Aquabacterium sp. OR-4: one gene and its partner. The protein of the gene in region 2 interacts with the protein of the main gene of each other region in a pairwise test. Links are inferred from orthologs where the notes say so. Each region holds a gene or a part of one and is shown on either strand. Other genes may lie near its edges.

Evidence for each region.
Region 1: the proteins of N4G63_RS11245 (region 2) and purT interact in binary tests that used the Escherichia coli proteins (3 or more experiments, as listed by UniProt). The link is inferred for Aquabacterium sp. OR-4 from one-to-one orthologs.

The regions. Positions count from the first base shown.
Region 1 is NZ_JAOCQD020000003.1:16,069-22,259, reverse strand. Bases 872-3,804 are described here. They hold purT (formate-dependent phosphoribosylglycinamide formyltransferase), read right to left. Parts: upstream 2,987-3,804; coding sequence 1,757-2,986; downstream 872-1,756. Other genes in these bases: N4G63_RS22150 (DNA glycosylase AlkZ-like family protein), read left to right, coding at 3,077-3,804; N4G63_RS22160 (MBL fold metallo-hydrolase), read right to left, coding at 872-1,634. Outside these bases: N4G63_RS22165 (chemotaxis protein CheX), read right to left, coding at 1-551; more of N4G63_RS22160, read right to left, coding at 654-871; more of N4G63_RS22150, read left to right, coding at 3,805-4,171; N4G63_RS22145 (aldo/keto reductase), read right to left, coding at 4,193-5,206; N4G63_RS22140 (AraC family transcriptional regulator), read left to right, coding at 5,513-6,191. UniProt on the Escherichia coli protein: Involved in the de novo purine biosynthesis. Catalyzes the transfer of formate to 5-phospho-ribosyl-glycinamide (GAR), producing 5-phospho-ribosyl-N-formylglycinamide (FGAR). Formate is provided by PurU via hydrolysis of 10-formyl-tetrahydrofolate.
Region 2 is NZ_JAOCQD020000001.1:2,618,926-2,626,784, forward strand. Bases 2,672-5,590 are described here. They hold N4G63_RS11245 (polyprenyl synthetase family protein), read right to left. Parts: upstream 4,625-5,590; coding sequence 3,719-4,624; downstream 2,672-3,718. Other genes in these bases: dxs (1-deoxy-D-xylulose-5-phosphate synthase), read right to left, coding at 2,672-3,693; xseB (exodeoxyribonuclease VII small subunit), read right to left, coding at 4,683-4,916; N4G63_RS11255 (aromatic ring-hydroxylating oxygenase subunit alpha), read left to right, coding at 5,131-5,590. Outside these bases: N4G63_RS11230 (response regulator), read left to right, coding at 1-352; N4G63_RS11235 (SUMF1/EgtB/PvdO family nonheme iron enzyme), read right to left, coding at 469-1,707; more of dxs, read right to left, coding at 1,765-2,671; more of N4G63_RS11255, read left to right, coding at 5,591-6,294; N4G63_RS11260 (MarR family winged helix-turn-helix transcriptional regulator), read right to left, coding at 6,451-6,903; N4G63_RS11265 (acyl-CoA dehydrogenase family protein), read right to left, coding at 6,903-7,859.

The DNA of each region.
Region 1 (6,191 bases), on a different replicon or contig from region 2:
ATCATGTAGCCGCGGCACCAGGTGCTTTCCAGCGCGATCAGCGTCGACACCTGGCCGAAGATGATGCGGTCGTGCACCACATAGGGCGGCTCGTTGTCGACCTGGGCATTCGGAAACATCGAGCGGATGGCGCCCGAGGTCAGCTCGACCACGCCATTGACCAGCTCGGGCGGGTAGCGCAGGCTGAACAGGCTCTTGTTGAGGGCCTCGCGCAGCGTGTCGAGCCCGGTCCAGGCATGGGCCAGGCTGAGCTTCAGGTCATCGGCCAGCGGCGCATCGCCGGTGCGGCGCAGAAAGATCGGCAGCTCGGGCCGCTGGCGGTGGATGGCCCGGGCCAGCGACAGGGCATCGCCGCTTTCGCAGGGCAGGTCTTCGGCCAGCATCACGCCGCCCAGGTCCTTGTGCTGGGCCAGCGTGGGCAGGGCATCGGTGGCACTGCGCGGCAACGCCACCAGTCCCAGCGACTGGGCCAGATCCCACAGTGTCTGGTAGTGACGCGGGTCGTGCTCCAGCAACAAGAGCTTGGCGGCCAGGGTGGGGGCTTCGGACATGGGTGTTTTTGCGCGCGCTCAATGGACAACAGGGCGCCGGCCAAGCCGGACCATCGAGTCTGTGTATCGGCCGCCCCGGGCGGCAACTTGAGCCCCGGGCGCTCAGGCGCGGTCGGTCACCATCGCGCCGTCCACCGCCAGCGCGCCGGCCGCGGCCAGCTCGTGCAGCAGCTGCAGCAGCCAGTCGCGTGCGCGCGCCACGCCGCGCGGCGGGTGCTGCGCCCAGGTGCTGCACAGCAGCGGCGTGGCCTCGGCCCAGTCGAGCAGGGCCGCGAGCGGCTGCGCGCGCTCTTCCATCAGGTGGTACTTGAGCAGCACCTTCACCGCATGCCGGGCATGGCGGGCCGGGTCGGCCTGAAAACCGGCCAGGCGCGAGCGCGCGCGCGCCAGCGCCGCGCCCACGTCGCTGAACGGCGCGCCATGGCCGGGCACCACCCAGCGCACCGGCAGCGCGGCGATCTGCTCGAGCACCGCGCCCACGTCGTCAAAACCGGGCTCGCCCTCGATCTCGGGAAACACCACGCCGAAGCCGTGCTCCCACAGCGCGTCGGCCGACACCAGCAGGCCGTGGGCGGCATCGAACAGCATCACCGAGTCGGGGTCGTGGCCCGGTGCGGGCAGCACCTGCCATTCGCGGCCACCGGCCAGCAGCGGCTCGCCGGGCGGCAGCACGCCATCGGGGCGAAACGGCGCCAGGCGCTGGCCGGTGCCGTCCCAGCTGAGGCCCACGCCGTCGGCGCCCACGGCGGGCGCGGCGTCGAACCAGTCGCGCACCTGCTGCGCCTGGCCTGGCGGCACCCGCAGCGGCGCGCCAAAGGCCGCCTGCAGCGCGGCATTGCCACCGCAGTGGTCAGAATGCAGATGGGTGTTGACGATGCCGGCCAGCGGCGCCTCGCGCAGCGCCTGGCGCACCAGGGCCAGCGTCTGCCCGGCATGGTTGACATGGCCGGCGTCCACCAGCAGCGCGCCGGCCTCGCCGCGCGCCGGGTGGATCAGCAGGTTGTTCGACGACAGCCAGCCGCGCTCGAGCACGGTGAGGCCGTCGAACGGGTCCGTCGCGCGGGTGTGGATGGCGGCAGGCATGGCTGGCGATTGTGAAGGCCCGGCCCGGTGCCCGGGGGTCGCAGGGGTGACGGCGCCGGCAGGCGGGCAGGCAGACAGGCCGGCGGGCGCTGCGGCCCGCCGCTACCCGGCGCCAACGCCGCTCAGGCCGTGCGCGGCTTGACCTTGCCGGCGGCCAGCTTGGCGCGCTGGCGGGCCACGGCCACGTCGCCATCGTGGGCCAGCGCCACGCCCATGCGGCGCTTGGCAAAGCTCTCGGGCTTGCCGAACAGGCGCAGCTCGGTGCCGGGCACGGCCAGCGCGTCGGCCACGCCGTCAAACACGATGCCCTGCGCATCGACGCCGCCATAGATCACCGCGCTGGCACCGGGGCTCTTGAGCGTGGTGTCGACCGGCAGGCCCAGGATGGCGCGCGCATGCAGCTCGAACTCGTTTTGCCACTGCGTGATCAGGGTCACCATGCCGGTGTCGTGCGGGCGCGGGCTCACCTCGCTGAACCACACCGCGTCGCCCTTGACGAACAGCTCCACGCCGAAGAGGCCCCACCCGGAGGGCTGTCCGTCCAGCCCCACGCCCAGGTTGTCGGTGATGGCCTGGGCGATCTCGCGCGAGCGCTGCAGCGCGGTGGCGGACATCGGGTGCGGCTGCCAGCTTTCCACGTAGTCGCCGCTGACCTGGATGTGGCCGATGGGCTCGCAGAAGTGGGTCTGCACCTGGCCGTCGGGCCCCGGCGCGCGCACGGTGAGCTGGGTGATCTCGTAGTCGAAGTCGATGAAGCCCTCGACGATCACGCGGCCGTGGCTGACCCGGCCGCCGGCCATCGCGTAGTCCCAGGCCTTCTGCACATCGGCGGCCGAGTCGATCTTGCTCTGGCCCTTGCCGCTGCTGCTCATCACCGGCTTGACGATGCAGGGGTAGCCGATGCCCCCGTCAATCGCCGCCTGCAGCTCGGCCAGCGAGTCGCAGAACTGATAGGGGCTGGTGGGCAGCCCCAGCGTCTCGGCGGCCAGGCGGCGGATGCCTTCGCGGTCCATCGTCAGGCGCGCGGCGCGGGCGGTGGGGATCACGCGCACCTTGCCCTCGGCTTCCAGCGCCTGCAGCTCGGGCGTGGCGATGGCCTCGATCTCGGGCACCACCAGGTCGGGCTTCTCGGCCTCGATCAGGGCGCGCAGCTGGGCCGGATCGCTCATCGTGATGGTGCGCGCGTGGTGGGCCACCTGCTGGCCGGGGGCGTTGTCGTAGCGGTCGACCGCAATGGTCTCGACGCCCAGGCGCTGCAGCGCGATCAGCACCTCCTTGCCCAGCTCGCCGCTGCCCAGCAGCATCACGCGGGTGGCGTTGGGGGACAGCGGGGTTCCGATCGGCTTCGTCATGGCGCGGTGCACAAGAGGGGGAGGGTGCGGCCATTGTCACCGCCCGCCAGCGCGGCGGGCGCCAGCGGCCGGCCGGTTACGCTTGCCGCCATGCCCGCCGCTGCCGCCATCACCCTCGAGCACCTGCGCCGCCATGCCGTGGCGCGCACGCTGTTCACGCCCACCACGCTGCCCCGGGCGATTGCCCGCCTGGGCTTCGTTCAGGCCGACCCGATCCGTGCGCCGGCCCGCGCCCAAGACCTCACGCTGCGCCACCGCGTGGCCGGCTACCGCGCCGGTGACTTGGAGGCGCGCTACCCGCGGCTGGGCATCGAGGAAGACTTCTTCGTCAACTACGGTTTCCTGCCGCGCGCCACGGCGGCGCTGATGCATCCGCGCACCCCGCGCACCGTGTGGCCGCAGGCGCGCTGGGCGCAGGCGCACGAGGTGCTGGCCTTCGTGCACCAGCGCGGCGTGGTGCACCCGCGCGAGGTGGATGCGCAGTTTGCCCACGGCAAGACGAAGAACTGGTTCGGCGGCAGCAGCAATGCCAGCACCCAGCTGCTGGACGGCATGCACTACCGCGGCCTGCTGCGCATTGCCCGGCGCGAGGGCGGCGTGCGCCTGTATGCCGCCCGCGAGGCCCACCCGCCGGCAGCCGACACCGCCGCGGCGATGGACGCGCTGGTGGACGTGATCCTGGCCAAGTACGCGCCGCTGCCGGCGCGCTCGCTGGGCGAGCTGGTGAGCCACCTGCGCGGCGGCGCGCCGCAGTGGGCGGGCGAGCGCGCCGCCGCGCTGGCCCGCGCCAGGGCCCGGCTGCCCAGCGCCCGGGTGGACGGCGTGGACTGGCTGTGGCCGGCCGGCGAGAACCCGGCCTCGCGCCGCCACCGGGTGGACGACAGCGTGCGCCTGCTGGCGCCCTTCGACCCCATCGTGTGGGACCGCCGCCGTTTCGAGGCGCTGTGGGGCTGGGCCTACCGCTTCGAGGCCTACACGCCGGCGCCCAGGCGCCTGCGCGGCTATTACGCGCTGCCGCTGCTGTGGCGCGACCAGGTCATCGGCTGGGGCAACCTGGCGGTGAAAGGCGGCGCATTGACGCCCGAGCTGGGCTATGTGGCCGGCAAGCCGCCACGCGAGGCCGGCTACCGCGCGGCGCTGGACGACGAGCTGCAGCGCATGGGCCGGTTTCTCGGCCTGGGTTGACGCCGCGCGGGGCCGCCGGGATCACAGGTTGAGGTTGGCCAGCGCCGCCGCCGGATAGCGCGTGCCGGCCACCGGCTGCACCGCCAGCAGCGCCTCCACCGCCGCCAGCAGCGCAGCGTTCAGGGGACGGTGCGCGGCGTCCGCGTTTTCATCGAGCCGCTGCACGCGGCGCGTGCCGGGGATGGGCACGATGTCGTCGCCCTGCGCCAGCAGCCAGGCCAGTGCCAGCTGGGCGGGTGTCATGCCGTGGCCTTGCGCCAAGGCGCTCACCGCATCGGCCAGCGCCAGGTTGTGGCCCAGGTTGTCGCCCTGGAAGCGCGGGTTGGCACGGCGCCAGTCGTTGGCCGCCAGGGCCTCGGCGCTGCGGATGGCGCCGGTGAGAAAACCGCGGCCCAGCGGGCTGTAGGGCACCAGCGCAATGCCCAGCGCACGGCAGGTGGGCAGGATCTGGGCCTCGACATCGCGCGTCCACAGCGAGTATTCGGTCTGCAGCGCGGCGATGGGGTGCACCGCGGCCGCGCGGCGCAGCGTCTCGGGCCCGGCCTCCGACAGGCCCAGGTGCCGCACCTTGCCGGCACGCACCAGGTCGGCCATGGCGCCCACGGTGTCCTCGATCGGCACGCTCTTGTCCACCCGGTGCTGGTAGTACAGGTCGATGTGGTCCACGCCCAGGCGCTGCAGGCTGGCATCGCAGGCGCTCTTCACATAGGCCGGGCTGCCGTCGATGCGCAGCATCGCGCCGTCGGGCGCGCGCACATTGCCGAACTTGGTGGCCAGCACCACCTCGTGGCGGCGTGCCGCCAGCAGCGGGGCCAGCAGGCGCTCGTTGGCGCCAACGCCGTACATGTCGGCGGTGTCGAGAAAGTTGATGCCGATGTCCAGCGCATGGTGCAGCACCGCCAGCGATTGCGCATCGTCGGCCGGGCCGTAGAAATCGGACATGCCCATGCAGCCCAGGCCGATGGCCGAGACCTCGAGGTCTTGGCCACCCAGGCGGCGGCGCGGATAGGGGCGGTGGCTCGAAAGAGAGGTCATGGTCAGGGCTCCAGCAGGTTGATCGTCGAACAGGCCTGCCAGCGTAGGCAGCGGGCCGCCCCGGCGCGAGCCGGAAGCTCGCCGATGCTTGCCCGATCATCCAGACCCATCGGCACAGGCCTGCCAATTTGGACAAAGGCTTGCACAATCGTCCAGGCCAGCCCTCCAATCGACCGCTTGGGCGGCCGTTTGCTTATCTGTCGCTTGGGCGACCGTCTACGTGGTCTGCCGTCTCATCGGCCCGATCGGCCCGTCCGCCCTGCCCTGTCCACTCCCCCTGGCCCGCCCGGGCCGCCCCATACCGCCATGCCCTCTTCGACCCAGCCGCCCGCCCCTGCCCCGGCCGCCCTTGCCGCCGGGCCGGCCGACGACACCCCTGCGCTGCAGGCCCTGCTGGCCGAGGCGGTGCGCCTGGCGCTGGCCCATGCGCCGGGCGATGGCCACCATGCCACCGCGGTGCCCGGCCTGCTGCTGGTCCGCGCCAGCGCACCGGCGCTGCCACTGCCCGCGGTGTACGAGCCCGGCCTGGTGGTGGTGCTGCAGGGCCGCAAGCAGGCGCTGCTGGGCCAGGAGCCGATCCGCTACGACCCGCTGCACTGCCTGGTGGTGTCGGTCAAGATGCTGCCCTGCGGGCAGATCACCGAGGCCTCGCCCGAGGCGCCCTACCTGTGCCTGCGCCTGAGCCTCGACGCCCAGCACCTGGCCGCGCTGATGCTGGAGGCCGGCGATGCCGCCGAGTCCGGCGCCGCCGCCGGCCCGCGCCGCGGCGCGGCCGTGGCGGCGACCCCGGCCTCACCCTCACCCTCACCCTCGCCGGCGCGTGGCCTGCACGTGAGCCGCGTGTCGCTGCCGCTGCTGGACGCCGTGCTGCGCCTGCTGCGCCTGCTCGACACGCCGCAGCACCTGCCGGTGCTGGCGCCGCTGGCCATGCGCGAGATCCTCTACCGCGTGCTGGTGGGCGAGCTGGGCGCGCCGCTGCGGGCCC
Region 2 (7,859 bases):
CCTGGGCGCCTCGGGCTATGTGCTCAAGGATGCCGGCGCCGCCGAGCTGCTGCAGGCCATCGACGCGGTGGCCGCCGGCCGCCGCTTCTTCGGCCCGCAGGTGGCCGACCTGGCCTTGCAGGCACTCACCGCCCCCACCACCGACGACGCGTTTGCCACGCTGTCACCACGCGAGCGCCAGATCATCACGATGGTGGTCAACGGCCTGTCCAGCGCCGCCATCGGCGTGCAGCTGCACCTCTCGCCCAAGACCGTGGACACCTACCGCAGCCGCATCATGGCCAAGCTGGGCGTGCACGGCGTGACCGGCCTGGTACGCCTGGCGGTGCGCGAGGGGTTGGTGGAAAAGTAGCTGGGGCACCCGGCGCCGCGGGTACGCGGCGCCACCCGCCGGGCGGGTGCGCGGGCCTGCTTGGGAGCGGCCCGGCGCTGGCCCGCGGATGGGGCACCCGGCGCCGCACGCTGCGCTCAGAGCGCGCAGCTGCGAAACCCGCAGAACAGCTCGTCGGCGGCGGCCGGCACAAAGCGGCGGGCGCGGGCGTGGCGCAGGCGCGGGCTGGCCAGCAGGGTGGCGCCGCGCAGCACGCGCTGGCCTGGCAGCACCTGCAGTGCGGCCGGTGCGCCGGGCCAGGCACGGGCGCTGCCGGCCGTCCACTCGAGCACCTCGCCCCACACAAAGCCGCGCTGCGTGGCACGCGCTGCGGCCAGCTCCCATTCGGGCTCGGTGGGCAGGCGGCGGCCGGCCCAGCGACACCAGGCCTCGGCCTCGTGGGCGCTGACATGCAGCACCGGCTGTGCACCGGGCACGCGCTGCATGCGGCCCTGGCGGCGCGCCAGCACGCCACCGGTGACCTGCTCGACATAGCGCGGGGCGCGGCGGGTGGTGGCCTCCAGCCACTCCCAGCCCTCGTGGCCCCACCAGCGGCGCTGGTCGTAGCCGCCATCGTCGATGAACTCGGCATAGGCGGCCCAGCCCACCGGCTGGGCATCGATCTCGAACTCGGGCACGCTCAGCTCGTGCGCCCAGCACTCGTTGTCGGGCACGTAGCCACCGCGCGCCGAGCCCAGCTGCATGCGCTGGCCGGGCATGCCGATGGCGTCGCGCCGCGTGCGGGCCGGCAGCTCGGGCAGCCAGCCGGCCTGCTGCGGCCCGTTCAGGCGGTCAGGGCCCAGGTCGAGCGCCTGGGCCAGCACCGCCAGCGTCTCGCCCACCGCGTCTTCGTGCAACAAGGCCATGCGAAACACGTGCAGGGCGGCATCGTCCACGGGCCCGGGGCCGAGCTTGTCCAGCAGCTCGAGCGTGGCCTCCAGCGTGCTGCCCAGGTAGCGGCGCAGCGCCTCGGCGCCGGGCAGCGCGTCCTGCCAGCGCTCGGCGCGGGTCAGCGACTGGGGATCGAACCAGGCATCGGCACAGGGCTCGGTCGAAGCCAGGCGCAGGCCCGCCGGATCGGCCGCCGCACCGCGGCCGCGCTGCACGTGGCGGGCGATCCAGTATTCCTGGTACCAGGCGGCATGGCCCACCCACCACAGCGGCGGGTCGAAGTCGTCGAAGGGCACCCGAAAGCTCAGGTCCTCGAAGGCCGCCAGCCAGCCCAGCGTGCGGCTGCGGGCGTCCATCAGCGCCAGCGACAGCAGGTCGGCGCCGGCCTGGCGCATGGCCTGGGCGTCGTGCACCGCCGGGTTGATCAGCGAGGTGCCGGTGGACATGGTGGGCGCCGGGCCTTCGCTGCGGGGGTGCTGACGATGGCCCGGTGCACCGGCCGGTCAGTCGTTGACCGCCGGCCGCGCCACCAGCGACAAGGCCGGCCCGAAGCGCTTGCGCACCGCCGCCTCGATGCCCGCGGCATCCAGCCCGCACAGCGCCAGCAGCCGCGCCGGATCGCCATGCTCGATGAACTCGTCGGGCAGGCCCAGGTGCAGCAGCGGCACGCTGATGCCGGCGGCGGCCAGCGCCTCGCCCACGGCACTGCCGGCACCACCGGCGATGCAGCCTTCCTCGATCGTCACCAGCGCGTCGTGGCTTCGTGCCAGGCTGCACAGCAGCTCGGTGTCGAGCGGCTTGGCAAAGCGCATGTTGGCCACGCTGGCATCCAGCGCCTCGGCCGCGGCCAGCGCCGGGTGCAGCAGCGTGCCGAAGGCCAGGATGGCGATGCGCCGTGCCGCCACGCCACCCGCCCCCTGCGGCAGGCTGCTGTTGCGGCGCATTTCGCCCCGGCCCCAGGGCAGTTCGGCCAGGCCGGGCTCGATGGCGCGACCGATGCCGGCGCCGCGCGGATAGCGCACCGCGGTCGGGTGATCGCGCCGGTAGGCGGTGGTCAGCGCTTTGCGGCATTCGTCCTCGTCGGACGGGGTGAGCACGGCCATGTTCGGCACACAGCGCAGGAAGGCGATGTCGTAGGCGCCGGCATGCGTGGCGCCGTCGGCGCCCACCAGGCCGGCGCGGTCGAGCGCCAACATCACCGGCAGGTTCTGCAGCGCCACATCGTGGATCAGCTGGTCGTAGCCGCGCTGCAGAAAGGTGGAGTAGATCGCCAGCACCGGCTTGAAGCCCTCGCAGGCCAGGCCGCCGGCAAAGGTGACGGCATGCTGCTCGGCAATGCCCACGTCGTGGTAGCGCTTGGGAAAGCGCTGCTCGAACTCGACCATGCCCGAGCCCTCACGCATGGCGGGCGTGATGCCCACCAGGCGGGGGTCGGCCGCGGCCATGTCGCACAGCCACTGGCCGAACACCTGGGTGAAGGTGGTCTTGGGCGGCGCGCTGGGCTTGGTCAGGCCCACGCTGGGGTCGAACTTGCCCGGGCCGTGGTAGTTGATCGGGTCGGCTTCGGCCAGCTTGTAGCCGTAGCCCTTCTTGGTGACCACGTGCAGGAACTGCGGGCCGCGCTTGTCGCGCAGGTTCTCCAACGTGGGAATCAGCGCGTCGAGGTCATGGCCGTCGATCGGGCCCACATAGGTGAAGCCCAGCTCCTCGAAGATGGTGCCGGGCACCACCATGCCCTTGGTGTGCTCCTCGAAGCGGCGCGCAAACTCGTACAGCGGCGTGTTCTTGAGCACGCTCTTGGCGCCCTCGCGCGCGGCGCTGTAGAAATTGCCGCTCATCAGGCGTGCCAGGTGCTTGTTCAGCGCACCCACCGGCGGGCTGATCGACATGTCGTTGTCGTTGAGCACCACCAGCATGTCGGCCGGGCCCACGCCATGCGGCGATCCGCCGTGGTTCATGGCCTCGAAGGCCATGCCGCCGGTCAGCGCGCCATCGCCGATCACCGCCACCACATGGCGGCGCTCGCCCTTCAGCTTGGCGGCGTGGGCCATGCCCAGCGCGGCCGAGATGCTGGTGCTGGAATGGCCGGTGCCGAAGGTGTCGTAGTCGCTCTCGGCGCGGCGCGGAAAGCCGCTGATGCCGCCCATCTGCTTGAGCGTGGCCATGGCCTCGCGCCGGCCGGTGAGGATCTTGTGCGGATAGGTCTGGTGGCCCACGTCCCACACCAGGCGGTCGTGCGGCGTGTCGAACACATAGTGCAGCGCGATGGTGAGCTCCACCGTGCCGAGGTTGGACGACAGATGGCCGCCGGTCTTGGCCACGCTTTCGAGCAGATAGGCCCGCAGCTCCTGCGCCAGCGTGCGCAGCTGCGGCCGCGACAGGCGGCGCAGCTCGGCCGGGGTGGAAATGGTGTGCAGCAGCGAATAAGGCATGGGCGTGAACTCCAGAAGCCGCGGCTCAGCAGTCGCGGTCGACGACCATGTCGGCCAGCTGGCGCAGATCGCCGATCTCGGTGAGGCCGCTGCGCGACAGCGCATCCACGGCAGCCGCATGCAGTGCATGCGCCTGGCGGCGGGCCTCGTCGAGGCCCAGCACGGTGACATAGGTCGGCTTGTTGGCGTCGAGGTCCTTGCCGGCGGTCTTGCCCAGGGTCTCGGAAGCCTGGGTCACGTCGAGGATGTCGTCGACCACCTGGAAGGCCAGGCCCAGCGCCGCCCCGAAATCGGACAACGCCGCCCAGGCCGTGGCGTCGCAGGGGCCGGTGGCGGCCCCCATCAGCACGCTGGCCTGCAGCAGCGCGCCGGTCTTGCGGCGGTGCATGTTGCGCAGCGCCGCCTCGTCGAGTGGCTTGCCGGTGGCCGCCAGGTCGATGGCCTGGCCACCGGCCATGCCGGCGTGGCCCGCGGAACGCGCCAGCAGCGCCACCAGGCGGGCCTGCAGCGCCGGCGGCAGGCCGGGCTCGGCATCGGGCGTCAGCACCTCGAAGGCCAGGGCCTGCATGGCATCTCCGGCCAGCATGGCCGTGGCCTCGCCGAACTGCACATGCACGGTGGGCTTGCCGCGGCGCAGCACGTCGTTGTCCATGCAGGGCATGTCGTCGTGCACCAGCGAGTAGGCGTGGATCAGCTCCACCGCCACGGCGGCACGCATGGCGGCAGCGCAATGGCCTTGCACCGCCTCGGCGGCGGCGCAGACCAGCAGCGGGCGCAGGCGCTTGCCGCCGTCGAGCACGCCGTAGCGCATGGCCGCGCCCAGGCCCGCCGGCGCGTCGGCAGGCACCCAGGCGCCGAGCGCCTGCTCCACCTGCACCAGCTGCTCGCGCACCCAGGCCTCGAAGCGCTCGCCAGACAGCACGGCGCTCACTGCACCACCCTCTGCGCCGTGCGCTGCGGGATTCGCGCTGGGGAACGGCCCGGCGGGCTCATGCACCGGTCCACTCGGTCAGCTGGCCGTCTTCCAGCACCTTGACCTGCGACTCCACCGCCTGCAGGCGCTCGCGGCACAGGGCCAGCAGCGCGCTGCCGCGCTGGTAGTGGCCCAGCAGGCCGTCCAGCGGCAGCTGCCCGCCTTCCATGGCCTGCACCAGGCGCTCGAGTTCGGCCAGCGCGTCTTCGTAACGGTCGGGCAGGTCAGGCGCGGATGCGGTGGCGGTCATGGGGGCGGCAGGTCTGGGCAATCCGCGATTTTAGTCGCGCCGCCGAGGGGCCCCGTCCAGCGGCCGGACAGGCCAATCCACCCGGCGGGCTACAATGCGGCCTCGACGGTCACCCGCGTTTCGCGAGGTGGCCGTTTTCATCATCGACAGTCCCATCCCGCGGGGCCACCGGGTGGGGGGTTTTTGACATCCTTTTTGGGAGATCCTGGGGATCATGTCGGACCTGAGCGCCAGTCTCGAAGCTCTTGCGCGCAACCAGCACCGTGTCGACGACCGGTCCGCGCGCTCGCAACTCTCCGTCACCACCTATTTCTCGGACGATCTGTTTCGTCGCGAGATGGAGCTGATCTACCAGCACGGCCCGCGCTACCTGGGGCATGAGCTGGCGGTGCCCGAGGTGGGTGATTTCTACGCCCTGCCGCAAGAAGGCGAAGGCCGTGCGCTGGTGCGCACGCCGCAGGGCGTGGAGCTGATCTCGAACGTCTGCCGGCACCGCCAGGCGGTGATGCTGCGCGGGCGGGGCAACACCCGGACCAATGGCGGCGGCGGCAACATCGTGTGCCCGCTGCACCGCTGGACCTACGATCTGCAGGGCCAGCTGCTGGGCGCACCGCTGTTCGACCACGACCCCTGCCTGAACCTCAACCGCTACCGCACGCGCAGCTGGAACGGCATGGTGTTCGAGGACAACGGCCGCGACATCGGCGCCGAGCTGGGCCAGGTGGGCCCGCGCGCCGACCTCGACTTCTCGGGCTATGTGCTCGACAAGGTGCACATCCACGAGTGCGACTACAACTGGAAGACCTTCATCGAGGTCTACCTCGAGGACTACCACGTCGGGCCCTTTCACCCGGGGCTGGGCCGCTTCGTCACCTGCGACGACCTGCGCTGGGAGTTCAGCCCGCACCACTCGGTGCAGACCGTGGGCATCAACGACTCGCTGCGCCAGGCCGGCTCGCCGGCCTACAAGCGCTGGCACGAGGCGGTGCTGGCGCTGGGCAACGGCGCGCCGCCCAAGCAGGGCGCGATCTGGCTGACCTACTACCCGAACATCATGGTCGAGTGGTATCCGCATGTGCTGGTGGTCTCGACGCTGTACCCCAAGGGGCCGCAGAAGACGCTGAACATGGTGGAGTTCTACTACCCCGAGGAGATCGCCGCCTTCGAGCGCGAGTTCATCGAGGCCGAGCAGAACGCCTACATGGAAACCTGCGTCGAGGACGACGAGATAGCGCTGCGCATGGACGCTGGCCGCCGTGCGCTGATGGAACGCGGCGACGATGAAGCCGGCCCGTACCAGAGCCCGATGGAAGACGGCATGCGCCACTTCCACGAGTGGTACCGGCGCGTGATGGGCATCGGCCGCGCCCCCTGGTGACCGGAGCCCCCGGCTTGCCGGGTACGGCAAGCCACCCCCGTGGCCCCGTGAGGGGCCGCTTCGCAGCCCTGGGGTAGCGCGGCCGCTTCGGAGCGGCCGGGCGCTGCCCGCGCTTCCCTTCGACGAGGTCGTTCCCTTCGATGGGGATCGCTACGTTCAGCGAGCTGCTACCTTTCGCAGGAGCTCGATCAGCATCAGCCGCTCGGCACGGGTGAGCCGGCTGTCGAGTTCGCGCTCCATCGGCACGGCAGCGGTGGCGCCGGCCTCGGCCACGCGCTGACCTTCCGGCGTGAGCACCACGTTGTGGCTGCGGCGGTCGGCCTCGCTGCGCTCGCGGCGGATCAGCTCGCGCTGCTGCAGGCGGTCGAGCAGCAGCGTCAGGTTGGGCGCCGACAGCGCCAGTGCCTGGCCCAGGCGCTTGGGCGGCAGCGGCCCGTTGGCCAGCAGCAGCAGCAGCAGCGAGTACTCCACCTTGCGCAGGTTCAGCGGCTCGCCGACATGGCGGTAGAAGGTGTCCATGGTGGTCACCGTGGCGGTGGCCAGGTGAAAGCCCAGCACCTCCTCGAGTGCGCCCAGCGACAGCGCCTGGCCGGCGGTTCGCGTGGCCATCAGACGGCCACCCGCGCCAGGTGCGGCAGCACCGCGCCGCGCCGGCCCACACGCGCCCAGTGCACCTGGGCCTGCGGCAGCAGCCAGTCGATGCCGTGGCGGGCGGCGTCCAGCCAATCCTGCGCGCTGCGGCCGCCGGGGGCCGGCGCACGCGCCGGGTTGGCGCTGCAGCGGGCAATGCGCGCCCAGGCCCAGGCCAGCAAGGCATGGCCCACGCCGGCCAGCATGTCATCGGCCACGCGCAGCGGGTATTCGGCATCGCCATCGCGGCCGGTCAGCAGCGCGGCCAGGGCCTGGCGCCAGGCGTCGAGCTGCGCGTCCAGCGCCTCGGCAAAGGGCTGCAGCGCGGCATCGGTGCGGCACAACACGGCCTCGGCGGCCAGCTCGTCGATCAGGACGCCGGCGCGCTGGCCCCCGTCGTCGAGCAGCTTGCGCAGCACCAGGTCGATGGCCTGGATCTCGTTGGTGCCCTCGTAGATCATGGCGATGCGGCTGTCGCGCACCGTCTGCTCGATGCCGTACTCGGCCACGAAGCCATAGCCGCCCCAGGCCTGCAGGGCGTCGTCGGCGCCGCGGTGGCCCAGCTCGGTGAAGAAGGCCTTGGCCACCGGGGTGAGGATGGCCACCTGGCCAGCCGCTGCGGCGCGGCGCGTGGCATCGGGGTGCTGCGCGGCCTCGTCGAGCAGCATGGCGCAGCGCAGGGCCACCACGCGGGCGGCATCCGTGCGCGCGCGCAGGCCCAGCAGCAGGCGGCGCATGGCCGGGTGCCAGGCGATGGGGTCGCCGCCCTGCTCCGGGCTGGCGCCTGGCGGCTGCGACGGCGCGCGCATCTGCACCCGCCCGGCCGCATAGCGCCAGGCGTTCTGCGTGGCGGCCTCCAGGTGGCCCAGGCCCTGCATGGCCACATGCAGGCGGGCCGAGTTCATCATCCTGAACATGGCGGCCAGGCCGCGGTG